2 linked regions of the Dinoroseobacter shibae DFL 12 = DSM 16493 genome follow. The protein of the gene in region 1 interacts with the protein of each later gene in a pairwise test. Links are inferred from orthologs where the notes say so. Each region holds a gene or a part of one and is shown on either strand. Other genes may lie near its edges.

Region 1 (3,256 bases):
CGGACGAGGATTACGCCCTGCGCAGGGACGTGGTGGAGACCTTGTTCGATGCGCTGGATGCGGAGGACCCGGCCCGGGTGGCCGAGGTTCTGGAGCCGCTGCACCCGGCGGATATCGCGGACCTGTTCGAGCAGATCGGCGGGTCCCGGTTGCGCGCGCTTCTGGCGATCTGGACCTCGGACGAGATCGGCGCCGTCCTGTCGGAGCTGGACGAGGGCCTGCGCGAGGACGTGATCGACGCGCTGCCCCAGGCGGTGCTGGCGGATGCGGTGCGCGATCTCGACAGCGACGACGTGGTCGACCTGGTCGAGGATCTCGATGCGGCCCAGCAGACCGCGATCCTTGACGTTCTGGAGGCGCCGGACCGGGTCGCGGTCGAGCAGTCGCTGCAATACCCGGAGTATTCCGCCGGGCGCCTGATGCAGCGCGAGTTGGTCAAGGCGCCGGAGCATTGGACCGTGGGCGAGACCATCGACCATATCCGGGCCGAGGACGACCTGCCGGAGCAGTTCTACCACGTGATCCTGATCGACCCACGGATGCGGCCCACGGGCTATGTCACCCTGGGCCGGATCATGGGCGCGCACCGGGATGTGCCGCTGCAGGACCTGACCGAGGACAGTTTCCGCAAGATCCCCGTGACCCAGCCCGAGAGCGAGGTCGCCTATGCGTTCAACCAGTACCACCTGATTTCCGCGCCGGTGGTGGATGAAAACGAGCGTCTGGTCGGCGTGATCACCATCGACGATGCCATGGTGGTGCTCGACGAGGAGCATAACGAGGACATTCTGCGCCTGGCCGGGGTGGGCGACGAGTCCGTCTCCGACAGCACCTGGGAGATCACCAGGCAGCGCTTTCCCTGGCTGGGGGTGAACCTGGCCACGGCGATCATCGCGTCGCTGGTCATCTCGCTCTTCGAAGAGGTGTTGACCCAGGTCGTGGCGCTGGCCGTGCTGATGCCCATCGTGGCCTCCATGGGCGGGAATGCGGGCACGCAGTCCCTGACCGTGGCGGTGCGGGCGATCGCGACCAAGGACCTGACCGGCTCGAACGCCTGGCGGGTGCTGCGGCGCGAGGTGACGGCGAGCCTGCTCAACGGCGCGGTGTTTGCGGTGATCATGGGGGCCGTCAGCCTGGTGTGGTTCGGCACGCCGGTCCTGGCCGGGTTGATCGCGGTGGCGATGGTGATCAACCTCGGGGTGGCGGGGTTTGCCGGGCTGCTCATTCCGCTGGCCCTCGACAAGTTGAAGATCGACCCCGCGCTGGCCTCGGGCACCTTCGTGACCACGGTGACGGATGTCGTGGGTTTCTTCGTGTTCCTCGGGCTGGCCTCGATGATCCTGCTATGACGGCGCTGGCCCTGGCCAAGGCGGAGGCCCGCAAGACCGGCTTTGCCCGGCGCAAGGTGGCGTTCGACGCGGATCGGGCGGCGGGGTTTGCCGGTTTGGCGGCGGCGACCGAGGTGCTGTGCGACCTGCTGGCGGGGCGGGCAGGGCCGGTGGCGGGCTACATGCCGATCCGGACGGAGATTTCGCCCCTGCCGGCCATGACCCGGTTGGCGGCGGCGCGCGAGATCGGCGTTCCGGTGATCGCGGCAATGGGCATGCCGCTGGATTTTCATCGCTGGACCCCCGGGGCGGAGATGGTGGCGGGGCCTTTCGGCGCGCAGGTGCCCCGCGCCGCGCAGCCCATGGTGCCCGAGGTGGTGATCGTGCCGCTGGTGGCGTTCGATGCCACGGGTGGGCGGCTGGGCTATGGCGGGGGATTCTATGACCGGACGCTGGCGAAACTGCGCAGCACGGGGCCGGTGCTGGCCCTCGGGCTGGCCTATGCCGCGCAGCAGACGGATGCCCCCTTGCCGGTGGAGGCCACGGACATCCCGCTCGACGGGGTCGTGACCGAGGCGGGGGCGCTGGTCTTCGACGGGCTGCGCCATTAGGGCGCTTGCACGCTGCTGCCGCGCGGCATAACGCTGGGCCACATGCGTATCCTGTTTCTTGGCGATGTGATGGGCCGGGCCGGTCGGGCGGCGGTGGCGGAGACCCTGCCGCGAATGAAGGCGGCGTGGAAGATCGATTTCGCGGTGGTCAATGGCGAGAACGCCTCCAACGGGGCGGGCCTGACGCCGGATCACGCCAAGGGGCTGCTGGAGGCGGGGGCCGATTGCGTCACCCTGGGCGATCATGCCTTCGACCAGAAGGACATGCTGCAATTCATCGAGCGGGAGCCGCGGATCCTGCGGCCGTTGAACTACGCCAAGGACGCACCGGGCAAGGGGCACCGGGTCTATACCGCGCCGGGCGGGCGCAAGATCCTGGTGGCGCAGGCGCTGGGCCAGGTGTTCATGAAGCGGCCCTTCGACGATCCGTTCTCGGCGCTCGACACGGTGCTGCGGACCAACACGCTGGGCGGGCTGGTGCAGGCCGCACTGGTCGACATTCATTGCGAGGCCACCTCCGAGAAGATGGGGGTGGGGCATTTCTGCGACGGGCGCGCGTCGGTCGTGGTGGGCACGCACACCCATATCCCCACGGCGGATGCGCAGATCCTGCCCCGGGGCACCGCGTTTCAGGCCGATGCGGGGATGTGCGGCGATTACAACTCGATCATCGGGATGGACCCGGCCGAGCCCTTGCGGCGCTTCGTGACGGGCATGCCCAAGGGACGGTTCACGCCCGCGATGGGGGCGGCGACGCTCTCGGGGTTGTATGTCGAGACCGATGACCGAACCGGCAAGGCAGTCCGGGTCGAGATGGTGCGCCAGGGCGGGCGGCTCGCACCGGCGGGCCCGGCGCCCTTGCCGGACGCGCCGTGAAAACCCGGCTCTGGCTGACGGCGATCCTGGTGGTGCTGGGCGCGGGCTGGGGCATCACCCAACCCCTGAGCAAGATCGCCACGTCGAGCGGGCACGGCCCCTTCGGCCTGGTGTTCTGGCAGTTGGCCATCGGGGCGCTGGTGCTGGGGGCGGTAACCTTCGCGCGGGGCAAGGGGCTGCCCCTGGGGGCGGCGCAGATGCGGCTTTACGTCGTGATCGCGCTGATCGGGACGGTCATTCCCAATGCGGCGTCCTACGCGGCGCTGGCAAAGCTGCCCTCGGGGATCCTGTCATTGTTGCTGTCGCTGGTGCCGATGCTGGCCTTTCCCATCGCGCTGGCGCTGGGGCTCGACCGGCCATCGCTGGCGCGGCTGGCGGGGCTGGCGCTGGGTCTTGGGGGCGTGGCGCTGATCGTGCTGCCGGGCACGGCGCTGCCGGAGC
Region 2 (2,885 bases), 1.5 Mb from region 1 along the record:
CGCCATTGCGGCCCAGCAGCGCGATCCGGTCGTCCTGGTCGATCCGCAGGGACAGCCCGCGCAAAACGGCCGTCCCGTCGTAGCCGACCGAGGCCCCCTCGGTCGCCACGATGGGTGGGCTGAGTTCCTCGGGGGTGGGGAAGGTGAAGACCGTGCGCGCGGCATCCTCGGGGACGCGGATCGTCTCCATCTTTTCCAGCATCTTGACCCGGCTCTGGGCCTGCTTGGCCTTCGACGCCTTGGCCTTGAACCGGTTCACGAAGCTCTCGAGATGGGCGCGCTTGGCGTCCTGTTTGCGCGCCGCGGCGGCTTGCAGCGCGCGTTTCTCGGCGCGCTGGCGGGCGAACTGGTCATAGGGGCCGGTATAGAAGGTGAGCTTGCGGTCCTCGAGATGCAGGATCCCGCCCACGGCGCGGTTCAGCAGCCCCCGGTCGTGGGAGACGATCAGCACCGTGTGCGGATAGCGGGCGAGATACGCCTCCAGCCAGAGCGCCCCTTCGAGGTCGAGATAGTTGGTCGGCTCGTCCAGCAGCAGCAGGTCGGGTTGCGAGAACAGCACCGCCGCCAGCGCCACCCGCATCCGCCAGCCGCCCGAGAAGGCCGAGCACGGCTGGTGCGTCTCGGGCTCGGTGAAGCCCAGACCGCGCAGGATGGACGACGCGCGCGCCTCGGCCGACCAGGCGTCGATATCCGCGAGCCGCGTCTGGATCTCGGCGATCCGGCCCGGGTCGGTGGCGGTCTCGGCCTCCGCCATCAGGCCCGCGCGTTCGGTGTCGGCGGCCAGCACCGTGTTCAGCAGCGACACCTCGTTGCCCGGCACCTCCTGGCTGACCCCGCCGATCCGCGCGCCGCGGGGCAGGGTGATCTCGCCCGTATCGAGCGTCAGCTCGCCCCGGATCAGCCGGAAAAGCGTGGTCTTGCCGGTCCCGTTGCGCCCCACCAGGCCGACCTTGTGACCACTGGGGATCACCGCGGAGGCATGTTCGAGCAGCGGGCGCCCCTCGACCGAATAGGAGATGTCATCGATGCGTAGCATGGGGGCGATGTGGCCCTGTTTGCGGCCCCTGTCAACGGGGCGCTCCGATCACGTCTTTTCATGCGGCACGGCCCGTGTTAGGCGGCGCCCGAGGATTTCGCGGGCACTCCGCCCGCCCCAGACGCAGGAGCGAGACACATGGCCATCGAGCGTACACTGTCCATCATCAAACCGGACGCCACCAAGCGCAACCTGACCGGCAAGATCAACGCCAAGTTCGAGGATGCCGGCCTGCGCATCGTCGCGCAGAAGCGGATCCACCTGACCAAGGCGCAGGCCGGCGTGTTCTATGCAGTGCATGCCGAGCGGCCGTTTTATGACGAGCTGTGCGAATTCATGGCCTCCGAGCCCGTGGTCGTGCAGGTGCTCGAAGGCGAGGGCGCCATTGCCAAGAACCGCGAAGTGATGGGTGCGACCAACCCCGCCGATGCCGCCCCCGGCACCATCCGCGCCGAGTTCGCCGAGAGCGTGGGCGAGAACTCCGTCCACGGATCCGACGCGCCGGAGACCGCGGCGGTGGAGATCGCCTATTTCTTCTCCGGGCTCGAACTGGTCGGCTGAACCTGCCGCCAGGAGGGATCGTCAGAAGCCGCCCTGGGGCGGCTTTTGCATGTCTGGTCTCGAGAGATGGAAACAAAGATGGCCGCGTCGGCCTCATTTGTGCCTGTTTTTCCGTTCAAGGTGCCGCCCAAACGGACCGGAGACCTGCCATGCCCGCCCTTGACTCCTTCTGCGCGTTGCGACCGATCGCTGCCCTTGGTTTGGCGGCGCTGCTGAGCGCCTGCGGCAGCCCGACCCAGGTCTCGACGCAATCGGTGCCGCTGGACAATTACCTGCGCATTCAGGCCGAAGAGGCGATGCGCGGCACGATTTCAGAGCCGCTGTCGTCCTTTTACCGGATGTCCGCCGCCTACCTGACGCCCGAAGGCGACTACGTGGTCTGCGGCGAGGTGAACGCCAAGAAGCGCGGCGGCGGCTATGCCGGGTTCACGCCCTTTGCCGTGCGGTTCGACATCCGAGGCAGTCGTGTGCGGACGAAATCCGTGCTGCTCGACCGGTTCACGGCGCCGGCGGAATGTGCGCGGCGGGCCCAGGGGCGCTAGCGCGCGGGCCTGACCCCGATCTCATCCAGGAGACGTTCGAAGGCGGTGTCGGTTGTGGGGCTGGCATCGGCCTTGAGCCTGTCGAAGCGGACTCGCAAGGCGGCCTTCTCTGCCCCCTTGGCATCGTTCCAGGGCCGCCCTTGCAGCCCCATCACCATGGCGTAATAGGCGATGAAATGGGGACGTGCGCCGTGGTTCAGCAGCCGCAGGTAGGCCGCATCCGCGCCCATCGCTACGAGCGCCTCGGCACTGCCCACGCCAGCTAGGCGAAGGGCGTCGGCCATGGCCGGGCCGATGTTGCGCACGGTTTCCAGCGGGGTTGTCATGACCCCAGCCCTTGCGGCCACAGCCGCCGCGAAAGGCCCCGGAGGGCGCTGGCTCCGACGCGCCGAAGCGGGCGCGCGACGCTCAGATCGAGGCCCAGTCCGTGAACCGGGGGGGCGACTGGTCCGTCCCGGGACCGCTGGTCTGCCCGGAGGATTGCGCCGGGGGAGGGGGCGGGGATTGAGGCTGTGTCTTGTCTTGCATGGTCTTACTCCACTCAAACACGCGAGCTTTACGGCAGCTGCTCGCAAAAAAATGTTACCACAGGATGCCTCTAATCTTTATGAAAATTTCGTTTGACCCTACGTAAGCCATGTTTTTCAGCGGGCGGACGGGCTGTGTTCGGTGTGGGTGCCGCGGCGCGGATCGCCTGCCCGATATCCAAAAAACCCCTTGCCCAAAACGGTTTGGGCGCACAAACT

What was found. Proteins that work in one complex are often made in the same cells at the same time.
Region 2: the proteins of DSHI_RS14060 (region 1) and ndk interact in binary tests that used the Escherichia coli proteins (3 or more experiments, as listed by UniProt). The link is inferred for Dinoroseobacter shibae DFL 12 = DSM 16493 from one-to-one orthologs.

What each region holds. Positions count from the first base shown.
Region 1 is NC_009952.1:2,929,852-2,933,107, reverse strand. Bases 143-3,142 are described here. They hold DSHI_RS14060 (5-formyltetrahydrofolate cyclo-ligase), read left to right. Parts: upstream 143-1,345; coding sequence 1,346-1,939; downstream 1,940-3,142. Other genes in these bases: DSHI_RS14050 (DMT family transporter), read left to right, coding at 2,812-3,142; DSHI_RS14055 (TIGR00282 family metallophosphoesterase), read left to right, coding at 1,982-2,815; mgtE (magnesium transporter), read left to right, coding at 143-1,349. Outside these bases: more of mgtE, read left to right, coding at 1-142; more of DSHI_RS14050, read left to right, coding at 3,143-3,256. UniProt on the Escherichia coli protein: Involved in the removal of 5-formyltetrahydrofolate.
Region 2 is NC_009952.1:1,401,539-1,404,423, forward strand. It holds ndk (nucleoside-diphosphate kinase), read left to right. Parts: upstream 1-1,174; coding sequence 1,175-1,597; downstream 1,598-2,885. Other genes in the region: DSHI_RS06870 (ABC-F family ATP-binding cassette domain-containing protein), read right to left, coding at 1-1,036; DSHI_RS06880 (hypothetical protein), read left to right, coding at 1,747-2,139; DSHI_RS06885 (TfoX/Sxy family DNA transformation protein), read right to left, coding at 2,136-2,465. UniProt on the Escherichia coli protein: Major role in the synthesis of nucleoside triphosphates other than ATP. The ATP gamma phosphate is transferred to the NDP beta phosphate via a ping-pong mechanism, using a phosphorylated active-site intermediate.